2 regions of the Alteribacillus sp. JSM 102045 genome follow, and region 1 is predicted to be linked to the other one. Evidence: riboswitches for the same ligand, from Rfam matches in the RefSeq annotation. Region 1 holds a riboswitch; the other holds the start of a gene.
What was found. Region 1 has a riboswitch for S-adenosylmethionine ahead of ACE1TI_RS06290 (methionine biosynthesis PLP-dependent protein). Riboswitches for the same ligand answer to the same signal wherever they lie in the genome.
Positions count from the first base shown of each region.

Region 2: another riboswitch for S-adenosylmethionine. It lies ahead of ACE1TI_RS04875 (methionine ABC transporter ATP-binding protein); the one in region 1 lies ahead of ACE1TI_RS06290 (methionine biosynthesis PLP-dependent protein).

Region 1 covers NZ_JBHFQG010000006.1:95,390-103,259, forward strand. Annotated here, with positions in the region: gene metH (methionine synthase) at 1-1,856, opposite strand, end outside; gene ACE1TI_RS06285 (bifunctional homocysteine S-methyltransferase/methylenetetrahydrofolate reductase) at 1,884-3,710, opposite strand; gene ACE1TI_RS06290 (methionine biosynthesis PLP-dependent protein) at 3,747-4,850, opposite strand; SAM riboswitch class I at 4,962-5,077, opposite strand; gene ACE1TI_RS06295 (hypothetical protein) at 5,141-5,305, opposite strand; gene prsW (glutamic-type intramembrane protease PrsW) at 5,321-5,971, opposite strand; gene ACE1TI_RS06305 (asparaginase) at 6,052-6,996, opposite strand; gene ACE1TI_RS06310 (YpdA family putative bacillithiol disulfide reductase) at 7,043-7,870, opposite strand, start outside.
Region 2 covers NZ_JBHFQG010000004.1:199,577-207,446, forward strand. Annotated here, with positions in the region: gene sufD (Fe-S cluster assembly protein SufD) at 1-1,022, opposite strand, end outside; gene sufC (Fe-S cluster assembly ATPase SufC) at 1,041-1,835, opposite strand; gene ACE1TI_RS04855 (YuzK family famiily protein) at 2,167-2,301, opposite strand; gene ACE1TI_RS04860 (carboxymuconolactone decarboxylase family protein) at 2,552-2,938, opposite strand; gene ACE1TI_RS04865 (MetQ/NlpA family ABC transporter substrate-binding protein) at 3,362-4,276, opposite strand; gene ACE1TI_RS04870 (methionine ABC transporter permease) at 4,297-4,977, opposite strand; gene ACE1TI_RS04875 (methionine ABC transporter ATP-binding protein) at 4,977-5,996, opposite strand; SAM riboswitch class I at 6,279-6,398, opposite strand; gene ACE1TI_RS04880 (hypothetical protein) at 6,798-6,971, opposite strand; gene ACE1TI_RS04885 (HlyC/CorC family transporter associated domain-containing protein) at 7,204-7,569, shown strand; partial or broken gene ACE1TI_RS04890 (hypothetical protein) at 7,508-7,645, opposite strand; partial or broken gene ACE1TI_RS04895 (ABC transporter ATP-binding protein) at 7,726-7,870, opposite strand, start outside.

The DNA.
Region 1 (7,870 bases):
TTCTTTTTCTCTGCTTTTTTTCCTCGGTAATGAGCTGTAAATTCTGCCAAGGTTTCATCAGAGGTTTCAAACAACAATTTTCTTGCCATTTCCTTTTCATTATCAGGAATACTTGCAAACCGTTCTAATTTTTCGGTATTAACAATAGCATAATCCAAACCGGCATTAGTACAGTAATACATAAACGCTGCATTTAAAACCTCTCTTCCAACAGGTGGAAGCCCAAATGATACGTTACTGATACCTAAAATTGTTAAACAGTCGGGAAGTTCTTCTTTAATTAGACGAATTCCTTCTACGGTTGCTTCAGCCGAACCAATATATTGTTCATCCCCAGTTCCTACCGGAAAAACAAGCGGATCAAAAATAATGTCTTTTGGATTTAACCCATGCTTATGAACAAGCAGATCATGTGAGCGCTTAGCAATTTCGAGCTTTCTTTCCGCAGTAACAGCCATTCCTTCTTCATCGATAGTACCAACTACCACAGTTGCTCCAAAACGTTTAACAATTGGAATAATATCATTAAATCGTTCTTCTCCGTCTTCTAAGTTAATCGAATTAATAATTGATTTTCCTTGAGAATAAGTTAATGCTTTTTCAATTACTTCTGCATCCGTAGAATCAATCATTAATGGAACTTTTACTTTATTTATTACATAACTTAGGAATTTTTCCATGTCTTCTAATTCTTCGCGGTCGGGATCAGCGAGACATACATCAATAACATGAGCCCCTCTTTTCACCTGTGCTCTAGCAATTTCAGATGCTTCTTCAAACTTATCTTCATTAATAAGTCTTTTGAATTTTCTTGACCCAATAACATTGGTCCGTTCTCCAACAAATAGCGGCCTCATATCTTCTTCATAGATTAGCGGCTCAATACCAGATACGCTGTGCGGATGAGATTCTACAGGCAGCCTGGGGGCATAATCTTTCAATGTTTCTCTCATTACTTTAATATGTTCAGGTGTGGTTCCGCAGCAGCCTCCTACAATATTAAGCCACCCTTTTTCGCCAAATGTTTTAAGTTTAGAGGCAAGGGACTCCGGCGATTCATGATAATGGCCCTCTTCGTCAGGCAGTCCTGCGTTTGGATAACAATGAACATAAGTAGTAGCCAAATCCGAAAGGGAACGCAGATGGTCCCTCATAAATTCCGGGCCTGTGGCACAATTTAAACCTACAACCGTAGGTTTCATATGTTCTAAAGAAATATAAAAGGATTCAATATTCTGTCCTGCAAGAGTGGTCCCCATCGGTTCTATAGTGCCTGATACAATAAGCGGTAATTCTGTATTCGTCCTTGCTTCCGCTCGTTTTATACCAATATAAGCGGCTTTCACATTTCTCATATCTTGACTTGTTTCTAACAAAAATACATCAATTCCACCATTTATTAATCCTTTAGCCTGTTCTTCGTAAGCTTCTGCTAATTCTTCGAATGTCGTTCCTCCCGTAACTGAGAGAGATTTCGTAGTTGGACCCATCGCACCGGCTACATATCTTGGAAATTCAGGGGTTGAATAGTCATCAGCTGCTTCTCTTGCAAGTTTGGCAGCAGCAATGTTAAGTTCTTCGGCTCTATCTTCCAAATCATAATCAGCGAGCACAATGCTTGTAGCTCCAAATGTATTTGTCTCTATAATATCAGCACCGGCTTCTAAATACTCTCGATGTATTTGATCAATTACATGAGGGGAGGTTACATTAAGATATTCATTACAACCATCGTAATGCTCGCCTCCAAAGTCCTCCGGTTTCAGATCGGCGTTTTGAAGCATCGTACCCATTGCACCGTCTAATAATAATATCGATTGTTTTAATCTATCTTTAAATTGAACCGTTGTCGTCATCGTCCCACTCCTTCATATGCTGCTCTCTTAACGCTGCAATGCAGATTCACGTATATAAGCTGTTAATTCTGCAGTTATATCGTACCGCAAAAACGGCGTAATTAAATAGACTCCATGGAAATAATTTAATGCCTTGTCTATAAGAGTTTTTGCAATGGCTATTCCTTCCTGCTGAGCTTTTTCTCTATCTTCTCCGCAAGCTGCCATTTTCTGTCTTGTCTCATCTGTTAATTTAATTCCAGGGACTTCGTTATGAAGAAATTCCGCATTTCTGCTGCTAACAAGCGGCATAATACCTATATATATTGGAACCGGCAAATGCTTTGTTGCTTCATAAATCTCTTTAAATTGCTCTATTCCATAAACCGGTTGACTCATAAAATAATCTGCACCAGCATCGATTTTCTTTTCCAGCCGTTTGACAGCACGCTCTAGATTTCTGACATTTGGGTTAAAAGCAGCTGCTACTGTAAAAGAAGTTTTTTCGCCTAATGATTTACCTGAAAAAGAACGCCCTTCATTCATTTCTTTCATTAATGAAATTAAATCGAATGAGTTAACATCATATACAGAAGTTGCCCCAGGAAAGTCTCCCACTTTTGTCGGGTCCCCGGTGACCGCTAATACATCATGAATGCCAAGGGCATGTATACCAAGCAAATGAGATTGAAGACCGATCAGGTTTCTGTCTCGGCAGGCAACGTGCAGAAGAGGTCTGGCACTTGTTTTATTTTTTACCATAGCTCCCATCGCTAAGTTATCGATACGAGGAGAAGCAAGGGAATTATCAGCCATCGTCACAGCATCTGCACCAGCTTGATATAATTTTTCTGCTCCCTTTATAAATTTTTCCGTTGCTAATTTTTTAGGAGTATCTAACTCTACAATAACAGATGGCTTTTGATACTTTTCGTTTAGCCGGACAATATTTGAAGGTACTTCAGATGACACTGGCTGATCATGCTCCGTTATTTCAACTATTGCTTTTTCTTTTACAGGTACTGTCCCCTTTACAGCTCGAGCTACTTCTGCAATATGTTCAGGCGTAGTTCCACAGCACCCGCCGATCAAACTTACTCCCTGCTGTTTAAGATCTTGAGCTCTTTCATAAAAATAATCGGGATTCGACTGATAAACAAACCTGCCGTCATCTAAATCAGGTAAACTAGCATTTGGATAGGCTGAAAGATATACATCTTTCATTAAAGGGACTGTCTCAAGGGAGCGTAAAATGTGATAAGGGCCCATTCTGCAATTTAACCCTACAACGTCCGCACCAGCAGCTTTAAGCTTTTGAAAAACTTCACTGACCGGTGTACCTCCATGCATCACACCGACTTCTCCTAATGCAACCTGGGCAACAACAGGCAGATCCGTCATCTTTCTTATTAATTTTAAGGTGTTGATTATTTCTGATAAGTCATAAAACGTTTCGAGCATTAAACCGTCTGGGTTTTCTGAAAGTAAAGCCTCTGCCTGTTCTTTAAAGGCCTCCTCAATTTCTTCACTGCTGACGTCAAGCTGTTGAACCCCTTTAATACCTCCAATCGTTCCAAAGACAAAGGTATCCCAACCAGCACTTTCTTTTGCAAGCCGGACGCCTGCCCTGTTAATTTCTGCTGTTTCTTTTTCCAGTTGATATTTCTGCAATTTTATCTTATTTGCCGCATATGTATTAGATTGTATAATATTAGCGCCTGCTCTCACATATTCTTTATGAACTGCTTTTATCGTATCTGGTTCACTCAGGTTTAACATTTCAAACGAGCCCGTAAATCCTTTATCGTATAAATAAGTCCCCATAGCCCCGTCACCGACAAGCATGTCCTGCTGTAATCTTTCAAGAAAATTCACTACTATGTCATCCTTTCTGTCTTTTAAAACAGCTCCTTATAATTTAGTTAAAGCTTGATTTAAATCTGCTATTAAATCTTCTGAGTTTTCTATACCAACCGAGAAGCGGAGCAGTCGATTGCATACGCCGATAGCCAGCCTTACTTCTTCCGGCACATCCGCATGTGTCTGTGTTGCAGGATATGTCATAAAACTTTCCACTCCCCCAAGACTCTCAGCAAATGTTATTAATTGCAGTTCCTGAAGAAGAGTATTCACCCATTCTTCACTTTGTAAGCGAAATGACAACATACCGCCTTTACCTGGATACATTACATCTGTTATTTTTTCGTGGTTATTTAGAAATGCTGTAACTTCCTGAGCATTTTTTGTATGTTTTTCCATGCGAACGGATAAGGTCTTCATCCCTCTCATAAGCAGCCAAGAATCCATTGGGGATAAAATAGTGCCCATCCCGTTGTGAAAAGCTCCAATGCGTTCACAAATTTTTTCATCATTAGCAACAATCAGTCCAGCAATTACATCATTGTGGCCTCCTAAATACTTAGAAGCACTGTGAATCACAATATCTGCTCCCATGTTCAGAGGCTGCTGCAGTACGGGAGTATAAAACGTGTTATCCACGATAAGGAGTAAATCTTGTTCTTTAGCTAATGCAGCAAGGGCTTCAATGTCTGCCTCTTGCATTAATGGATTAGTAGGTGTTTCTATAAACAGAGCTCGTGTTTTTTCATTTACCAGTTCTTTAAAACCTTCCAATTTACGCGGGTCGCCGTATTGAACACTTACTCCCCAGTTTTTCCATCCTTCTTCAAAAAGCCTGTATGTTCCTCCATACAAATCTTGGGAGGCCAGTATTTCATCTCCTTTATCAAAAATAGCAAATAACGTTTGTATAGCTGCCATACCAGAACTTAATGCAAATCCCTTTTTTCCGTTTTCAAGTGTAGCAATCGCATTTTCGAGTATTTCTCTTGTGGGATTTCCTGTTCGGGAGTAGTCATACCCGGTCGACTGTCCAATTCCAGAATGACGGTAAGCAGTTGAAAAATATACGGGAGCACTGACCGCTCCTGTTTTTTCATCTTGTTTATTACCTATTTGCACCAGGTTTGTTTCTATATGATGATTCCTGCTCATTCGTCTGCACCTCATTTTTATGTAATTTTGCTTTTGAATTCTTTATGCCCTATTAAGAAAGCCTTCTTCTTGATAAGAAGAAGGCCTGCTTTATAAAGACATGTACGCTTCATCTTATCTATCAGACGATTTATTTATATATCGTCTGCCGGATTTAGCACCTGACCACATCGTGGCTGGTTGCTGAGATTTCGCAGGGCCAGTCCCTCCATCTCTCTTGATAAGAATATCAAATTGATTTTGTTGTTAGTAAAACCGTACACGATAAACCGCATAATTGCAATAACAAATTATTCCGGGGTGGCATCGATGTGAAGATTCGTTTCATTACCGCATACACAGCGTTTAAATCCTGTTTCAAGCTCTCCTTTTTCGTTATTTCTTCCGCGAAGAATATATTTTTCACCGCATTTTGGACAGCGGACAATCACACGATAACGAGTTTGAACAGCCATAACTCCCATCCTTTCTTATGCCATTTTTTCATTCGCTTTTTTTGTTCTTGATAAGGCGAACCACCATAAGAAAAACATAAACGGAACGATGATAACTAGTACATTTTCATGGATGGTCAATAATATCAGATCATAAATTCCATGTAAAATAAGCGGGACAGCCAGAGCCATCATAGTCCACAATGTTTTTCTTTCTTGTACAGCAATTTGGGCACATCCTATATAATACCCCATTACCACTCCAAATAAAGCATGGCTCGAAACAGGAAGGAACGCTCGGCCTATCGCGTAATCAATGCCAGCAGCCATTAAATACATTACATTCTCTGCAGAAGCAAAACCTAGAGAAAGAGCTGCACCGTAAACGATACCATCATAGCGTGTTTGAAAAGCAACAAATTTATAGATAGTAAAATATAATAAAAACCATTTAAAAAATTCTTCTAAACCTGCGGCTCCAACAAAGGAATATAACCAGTCAGATTGAAAAATACCTTCTGCTTCTAAAGCATATTGCAAAACCATAATAGGGAACACAAGCAATGCGCCAATAACAAAAGTTCTAGCTACTTGTAATACAGTATTGGATTCATATTCATTTCTTAAATAAAAATAACTTAACAGTGAGATGGCAGGTGCCAGGGCTGCGATGATGAGCGCAATCACTTTTATCCCGTCCCCTCTTATTTTCTTATCGTAACACGCTATATTAATGATGAAAATAAGGGCTCAAGGTAAAATTTCGCCTACGTTTTATTTGTTGACAAAGCAACTGCTAATTTTATTCTTGCTTTTTTAGAATCTAGATCTTCCCCTAGTTCCACCCCTATTGTGGATAATTCATAGGCACTCCCATGATAATCATATGTTGTGTACACATGTCCTTCTTCAGCACTAGTCGTTAGGACAACTCTAACATTTTTATCCATTGCATTTTTTATACTGCTCACCATCTCAGGAGTAACCTGTCCTCTTCCAACTCCTTCTAATACTATTCCTGCTGCTCCGCTGTTAACCGAGGCATCAATATGAACGCCATCCGCGTTTAAATAAGTTTTTATAATGTCTACTCTCGGTATTTGGTCTCCTAATTCTAAATATTCTCTTTTGATAGGTTTTTGGTATAGAATAACTTCATCGTTATCAATAATACCTAAATATCCGAAACCAAATGAATTAAACCCTTGTATATTCGAAGCATGTTCTTTTTTCACATACCTTGCCGAGAAAATTCTTTCATTAAAAACCACTACCGTGCCAAAGTCACTTAAATTTTTTTCACAGGCTGTCAAAATAGCATAGCGAATATTTATATAAGCATCACTGCCTAAAGCCTCTGGTGCTCTCTGAGATCCTGTAATGATAATTGGTTTAGTGCTATTCACTGTTAAATCAAGAAAATATGCAGTTTCTTCTAAAGTATCAGTTCCATGAGTAACAACAATTCCGTCCACTGTACTATCATTGAGATATTCTTGGATTCTTTGGTTTAATTGAACCCAATCTTGAAAAGTTAAATGGATACTCGGTTTTTGAGTAAATGAGTCGATTACCAGGTTTACGTGAGTAGGCAGATCAAACATAGAAGTCAGTTCTTCTCCCGTCAGCTCTCCAGCAGCTAATAATCCTGAATCTTCTTTTGTTTTACTTGCAATAGTGCCGCCTGTTGCAATTAAGACAACTTTTTTCATACACTCACCTCTTTTAATTAATCAGCATCTTCAATTTATATTTCCATTATTTATTGTCTTTAACAATTGATTCTGCAATAAGTTTGCCATGAAACCGGCCGTTCTCAATGAATATTTCATTTGCATTGTTTCCAGCGGCTAATACTCCTGCAATATAAAGCCCTTTTATATTGGATTCCATCGTGTTTTCATTAAAAACCGGACGTCCTGTTTCGGAATCAGTCCTGACTCCCATTTGATGAAGAAATGAATGATCGGGATGATAACCTGTCATTGCAAATACAAATTCGGTCTCAAGGGTGTATTCTTTTCCTTTTTTATCGTAGAAAACATAATCGGGGGTTATTCTTTTTATATCAGCTTCATAAACCATAGTAATTTTATTTCGTCTGACAAGAGAATAGAAATCCGGGAGAATCCATGGCTTAACGGCTTCCGTAAGTTCTTTCCCCCGATATAATACAGTCACCTCTGCACCTGCTTGCTCCAAAGCGAGTGCCGCATCTACTGCTGAGTTTTTTCCCCCGATAACCGTTACTTTTTTTTGAAAATAGGGATGGGCCTCTTTAAAATAATGAAAAACATGAGGCAATTCTTCTCCTTCCACCCCCATAATGTTAGGACTATCATAGTAGCCAGTCGCCACAATGACATATTGGCTTTTATACATATGTTCTTGGCCGTTTTTCGTTACAGTTTTCACTCTAAAACCGTCTGTATTCTTAAGCACATTTTTCACTTTTTCATAAGAATTAATCCTCAATTGGCTTCTTTCTGCTACTTGCCGGTAGTAAACAAGTGCTTCATGTCGTTTTGGTTTTCTTTCAATAGACGAAAAAGGAATGTTCCCTATTTCCAGCTTGTCACTGGAGCT
Region 2 (7,870 bases), on a different contig from region 1:
GTTGCTCCATGTTCAATCTTTGTAACCCCGTTGAAAATGGAAGAAGCTTTATCTTTCATTACACCATGAGTTAGAATTTGGCCATCTGAATGCTTGCCGTGATGGATAATATGGGTCCAGAAGTTTTGGCTTTGGTCTCCGCGGCCAATTGAAACAGATTTTGAATCAGCGTATGAACCTTCTCCAGCAAGTACAGTTGTATTGTCAGAGACTGTGTTTCCTTCGTTCATCTGGCCAAGTGCCCAATCAATACGGCCGTCCTTTTCCACATAGCCGCGGCGGTTCACATAGGTAGTAACACCCTTTTCAAAGTGATCCACTCCACCATAAGAAATTTTAGCACCAGCTCCGGCATATACTTCTGAAATAATATTAGCCACGGAAGATTTCTCTTCATCAAAAGACACATAATTCTCGAGATAAGTTACTTCACTATTGTCTTCAGCAGCTACAATAACATGGTTGAAAAGAGCTACTTCAGGATCTTCCTGCCAATAAACAACTTGCAAAGGTGCTTCAACCTGCACATTTTTCGGCACATATACAAACGTACCGCCATTGATTAATGCCACATGCAAAGCAGTTAGTTTGTGTTCATCTACATTAACTGCTTTTCCCATGAAATATTGGCGCAGCAGATCACTGTGCTCTTTTGCCGCTGTTTCTAAATCAAGAAACAATACGCCTTGCTCTTCTAAACGTTTGCTGATCGCCCGGTAGACTGGTTTACCATCACGAAAAACAATCAGGTTTTGCTCTTCTGTACTTTGGTCAATTAATTTTTGAACATCCTCGTGAAGACTATCTACATTGCTTATATTTTCTGCTTCACCTGATTCATGTTTAAATTCAGTAAAATTCCATGTTTTAATATTCGTTTTTTCGGGCTTTGGAAGCTCGAGCTTTTCCGCCAGACGGGCAGCAGCAAGACGCTCCTCAGTGAGCCACTCGGGTTCTCCGCGATTTTGGGAGTACTCTTTAACATATTCTTCATCGTATGTCCATTTTGTATCCACTGACATCATAAAACCTCCCTGCTATTACGCTTCTTGTTGCTGCTCGCCGACTTTTTCGTTTTCGATTCCAAGTTCTTCTTTGATCCAGTCGTAGCCTTCTGCTTCCAAACGCTGTGCGAGCTCTGCTCCACCAGATTTAACAATGCGTCCCTGCATCATAACGTGTACTTTATCTGGAGTAATATAGTTAAGCAGGCGCTGATAGTGGGTAATGATTAAACAGCCAAAATCAGGGCTTCTCATGTCATTTACACCTTTGGAAACTACTTTTAGAGCATCAATGTCTAGACCAGAGTCAATTTCATCGAGAATAGCGAATTTCGGCTCCAGCATTAGAAGCTGCAGGATTTCGTTCCGCTTCTTCTCCCCGCCGGAAAATCCTTCATTTAGATAACGTTGAGAAAAGGATTGGTCCATTACCAATGAATCCATTTTATCGTCCATTTTTCTAATGAATTTCATCAAAGAGATTTCATCGCCTTCTTCACGTCGTGCATTAATAGCAGAACGCATGAAGTCAGCATTTGTTACACCGCTGATCTCACTTGGATACTGCATGGCAAGGAACATGCCTGCTTTAGCACGCTCATCCACTTCCATTTCAAGAACATCTTCTCCGTCGAGGTGGACAGACCCATTTGTGATTTCATATTTTGGATGTCCCATAATGGCAGAGGCCAATGTTGATTTACCCGTACCGTTCGGTCCCATAATTGCATGGATTTCTCCTGTATTAATCTCTAAATTAAAGTCTTTAATAATTTCAGAACCTTCAATTTCTACGTGAAGATTCTCGATCTTAAGGGTTGAAGCTGCCATGTGATAATACCTCCATCATCTAATATTAAAGGATTCTATAAAGATCCCTCTGATTCTCAATTTATTCTCATTATAATTTTAAAACAAATCCAATTAGACTTCAAGAAAAGTACGTTTCTTCGATCAACGCCCTTCCATTATTTTTTCCTATTTTCTCTATAATAATAGTGAAAAAGGGAGAATAATAAAAGAGGGAACTGCCTAAAGCATCCGTCTTCAGGTCAGCCCCCCTATTTTTAATATCACTTTTCGTATTATAGCAGATTAAATTTCATCTTAAAAGAAAAAGAAAACCTGTTTGAGTTTATAAGGTTTTCTTTTTCTTATTATTTTAAGATCTGTTTTGAAACTCTGCAGCGATCTGACAGCTGATTTTGTGTTCTAATTCTCTTGAAACTTCTACTTCTAATCGTTTCTCAAGACTGCGGTTGTATTCCGCATACCCGAAGCCGTAAGATTGGTACATGGCTTTTTCCATTTCATTCGTGTGATTGTTCATCAGTGTGTGGATAATAAATCCATCCTTTCTGTGTTTTTAACACATATACAACTATAGCAAGTAAATTTTCTGAAAACAAAACGCTATGATTGTTATATTTTCTGACAATTAACTCTGAGAAAGGATGGTCCACAACACATTCTTTCATTGATAAAATTACGCAAATATTCTCTCCATTTCTCCTTAATTGGAGATTTTTTAACATAGGTAATGGAAGTTAATGTGTTTTATTTGAGCCTTGCAGCTCCTGGATAGCTTCTTGGACTAAAGTTACTGCCTGACTCATTGCGGCGCCGCCGCCAAAAGCTGCTGTTACACCAATCGTTTCAAGGATTTCTTTCTCAGAGCATCCCTGATCTAAGCAGCCCTTTGTATGATAAATAATACAATACTCATCCTGAGAAAAAACACTAACACCTAGGGCTATCATTTGTTTTTCTTTCTGAGAAAGAGCTCCTTTAGCAAAGCATGCCTCGGTAAATGCATTGTACTTTCGGGCAATATGCGGAATTTTTTCAGTGAAATGTCCCAGTCCTTCTTTATATTCTTGCAGCGCCTGCTGAATCATTGATGATTGCTGATTGTCTTGTTGTTCTTGATCCATTGCATTTCCCTCCTTTATTACCTTTTAGTATGCGGCATATTTTAACTAACATTCATAAATCGAGGGGAATCATGGCTGCGTACAAAAGTGTTTATAGGATGCTCCTCTTTATTCAGCAACTTCAATTGGAATACACTTCGCTTTCCGCGGGCAACGCTTCAGCTTCCTCGTGAGCAGAGAATGCTCACTGCGGGATCTTAGCTGTTGCTTTTCCCGCTGAAGTCTGCGTGTATTTCAACTGTTACTTGCCATTTCATTTCTTAGCAGGTAAAAAAACAGAAAAAATAAAAAGAAACCACTCCTTTTGATAAAATGGTAAGTGACCAAACAAACTAAAAGAAAGGAGACGGTTTCTTTGTTTAAAATACAAATAAAGAGCTGTCCTAAGGTATAAAAACCCTTATGGGACAGCCCCTTCATTTATTACTCTTCGTCATTTTCTTCTTGTTCTTCCGCTGGTTCCTCTTCTGGTATTTCAGCACCTTCTCCTGTTGCAGGAACGACAGCTCCGTCGTATTCTTCTTCAATAAATTGTGCTACTTCATCCGAATGAAGAACTTCCAGTAATATCTGAATTTCTTCTTTTTCTTCATCTCCACTGCGAACAGCTATAATGTTAACGTATGGATTGTTCTCTTCGTCTTCCATCGCAATAGCGTCTTCTCTAGGACTTAACCCAGCATCCAGGGCATAGTTGGAGTTAATTAACACAGCATCTCCTTCACCATTTTGGTAGGCCTGAGGAAGTGTAGCCGCTTCTACATCATCTCGGAAATTAAGGTCTTTTGGGTTTTCTTCAATATCTTCAATGGTAGCGTTAATACCTGAACCTTCTTTTAGAGTTATAAGCCCTTCTTCTTCAAGCATCATAAGAATTCGTCCATGATCCGCTACAGAACTGCTCATGATGATTTCAGCGCCTTCTGGAAGATCATCAAGGCTGTCATATTCCTGGGAATAAACACCAATCGGTTCTATATGAACCCCGCCTGCATTTTCAAAGTCATAATCGTTTTCTTCGATTTGAGACTCAAAATAAGGGATATGCTGAAAGTAGTTAGCGTCTATTTCTCCCTCAGCAAGAGCTTGGTTCGGGACAATATAATCATTAAAGGTTTCAATATTAAGATCGATGCCTTCTTCAGCAAGCTTTTCCGAAGCAAATTCCAAAATTTCAGCATGAGGTACATTTGAAGCACCAACAGTTAATTCCGTATTTTCTTCCTCTCCAGCATCTTCACCATTATTATCAGACTCACCTGGTGCTTCCCCTCCGCCACAGGCGGCAAGTAAAAGAATAAGGGTTAGGGCAGCTAATAGTTGCAGCCATTGTTTCATCTTTCATTTCCTCCTTTAAGTTAACGTTTGTCTAATCTATGGGTAATCCAGTCGCCGATCCACTGTAATATAAAGACGATAATAAGGATAGCGATGGTCGCAACAAAAGTTACATCAGGGTTACTCCGCTGGTAACCTTCTCTGAAAGCTAAATCACCAAGCCCCCCTGCTCCAATCACTCCAGCCATAGCGGTGTAGCTTACTAATGCAATCGAAGTTACGGTTATTCCGGAAATGAGGGCAGGCATTGATTCAGGGAGCAACACTTTAAAAATAATGTGCCATTGATTGGCTCCCATGGATTGAGCTGCTTCAATTACTCCTTTGTCTACTTCGCGCAAACCGATCTCAACCATACGAGCATAAAATGGGGCTGCTCCTATAACTAACGCCGGCAGCGCAGCGCTTGGCCCCAGCATCGTACCAACAATAAAAGTCGTAAAAGGGACCAGCAATATAATCAGTATAATAAATGGAATAGAACGAAATATATTTACAAACGCAGCAGCTCCAGCATGAACCACTTTGTTCTGCCATAGATTCCCTTTATCTGTAAGGTAAAGAATTAAGCCTAAAAAAATACCTAAAATAAAAGTAGCAGCTACAGCCAAAGCACTCATATAAGCTGTTTCCAATGTAGCCTCCCACATATTTTCCCAATTTACATTTGGAATGAGATTTTCTTGAAGGTTCTCTATCATCAGTTAAGCACCTCCGCTTCTATACGATGTTCCTTTAGAAACAGCAGTGCTTTTTCTAGGTTATTCTTTTCGCCTTGCAGCTGAACAAATAAGGTTCCATAGCTTCCTTCTCTTGTTTTAGAAACTTTGCCCTGCAGTATATTCACACTGACACCGCAAGTTTGAATCAGCTCTGTCATTACTGGCTGTTCGGCATCTTCACCTAGGAACATCAATTTAACGACCGGACCAGTGTCTCTTTCATCCAGTAATTCTTCTATAGCTTCCATTGTTTCTTCAGGTTCGGTCACTTGTTTTACAAATTCTTTTGTCATCTCTTGCTGAGGGTTTCTAAAGACATCAAGAACCTGGCCCTGTTCCACTACCTTTCCGCCATCCATTACTGCTACACGATGACAAATCTTACGAATGACATGCATTTCATGTGTTATAAGTACAATAGTCAAACCAAGCTTTTTATTTATATCTGTTAAAAGATCAAGGATAGAATCAGTTGTTTTTGGATCAAGAGCGGAAGTAGCTTCATCGCATAATAATACTTTTGGGTTATTCGCCAGCGCTCTTGCTATACCAACCCGCTGTTTTTGACCGCCGCTCAGTTGAGAAGGATACGCCTCTCCTCTTCCTTTTAAGCCAACTAAATCAATAAGCTCTTCGACTCGTTCGATTCTTTTATTCTTAGAAACCCCGGCTATTTCTAAAGGAAAAGCTATATTTTCTTTAACTGTCCTGGACCACAGTAAATTAAAGTGCTGGAATATCATGCTGATTTCCTGTCTGGCGTTTCTCAAAGAACGCCCAGAAAGCTTTGACATATTCCAGTCGGCTACAGTAACTTCACCCTGGCTGGGACGCTCAAGCATGTTCAGCATACGGATCAATGTACTTTTACCAGCGCCGCTGTATCCAATAATACCAAATATTTCTCCTTTATTAATCGAAAGATTCACATTATCGACTGCTGTTATATTACCGCTTTTTGATTGAAATATTTTCGATAAACGATTTAATGTTATCATTTTCATCCCTCGTTCATTTAAATCCTGATAAAACTTATCAGAAAACTCAATAAAATACCCTAGAAAAATCCGGCTGGTAAGCGTGGATAACCATTGCCTATTCCCTTGAACCATACAGGTCATTGAATCCCTCGTCAACTGCTTTACTTTTGGAAAAACCTGTGTATGACAATAAAGAAACATCCTGCCTTAGAATCTAACTATCTCTATTTATACTTTTGGACGCAGAAAATAAAAAACCTTTCTGCCGGATAACAGAAAGGTATAATGATCATTTCCTTTCTCTCATCTCTCAAAGCAACTTATACTTTGCAGGATTTGGCACCTCTTTCCATTATTAAAACATTAATGGCTGGTTGCCGGGCTTCAAAGGGCCAGTCCCTCCACCGCTCATGATAAGAGTCCTACTATACAATTTTATGAAGACAAAACGAATAATAGCATGTGTTACAACGCTTGTCAACTGGAAAATGGCTGAAAGAGAAATTCATCATTAAATCCCCAAGGAGCTGTCCCATAAGTCCGTTCTCGGCAAACGAAACTGGAATATGCTCGCTTTCACCCTCAGGGCACAAGTGCGACATCTACTCCAACTCTCTTTGCTCGTTCTCGTAGTGTCTTCTTTGCCGCGGGCGACGGTTCAGCCTCCTCGTGAGCAAAAAAACGCTCACTGCGGTGTCTTCACACTGCCGCTTTCCCCGCTGGATTCTCGCATATTCCAGTTGCTAGGACGACCATCATACCCCAAACTAACCTTTTGAGAATCCCCGTAAAGAAAGATTTTATCCTGCATCCAGCACATTAAATTTGAACACGTACAAGCCGGTAATACTCTCCGCCTTTCTTCATTAATTCATGGTGTCTGCCTTGTTCAATAATACGCCCATGAAAATAGTTGAAATCAATGCAGTGTTTGCGATGGTTTAACCCCCCTCTTTTGCAAAAACTTATTGCATAGTTCACATTCGTTTCCATATTTTCTGACTTTCCCTTCAACAATACCTCAACAGTTAGGTCGAGTTGTATTCGATACTCCCCCACAAAAAAGTAATTGCTATATATAACACTTTAACTCCTTCTATTTTTTAAATAGTTGGCCATTGTCGTGGACGAATATGGTGGCACAGCGGTTTTGGTTACCGTCGAAGATATTATCAAGGAGATATTTGGGAAGATTCACGATGAACTTGATATAGACGAAGACCCTATGTATGAACAACTAGATAATGGAACCGTTATATTAAACGGTAAGTTCCTTATTTCTGACACCAATGAATTGCTTGGCACTGATAGTGAACTAAACACGATTGGTGGCTGGTTTTTAACCCAGGAAGTAGAAGCAAAAACAGGCACTACGATTGAATACAACAATTATCAATTTATCGCAAAAGAGGTAGACGGTCATCAAGTAAAATCAATTAAAGTACAACCAGCAGATTCGGCCGTTGATCTTCCAAAGCTCCTTTTTTCAACAATCTACTCAGGCGCTCATGAAAATGATTTCCGGCTTCATCATTATCAACGCACGAAATCACTGTTTTTACATCATGGCCGTTTTGATTTAACTCTATAATCGCGTCAATCAGAGATTTTTCTTTGAGACCACTCATGCTTTTCAACCGTGTGTGCCGCACTTTTCTCTTTTTCACAGACCAGTAGGAAAGGAGATCAATAGGGCTTTCAAAGATGGCGACTTTATCAATGTTTTTCCCTACATCAATCGTAAATCTAATACTATAATTTGATCGGCTTCTTTAATCGTAGAGGGCAATCATAATGGCTGTTCGTCCTTCCAACAGCTTCTTTAAAGCTGATTGGATGATCTGTTCGGTTTCTGTATCGATGGAAGCTGTTGCTTCATATAGAATTAATAT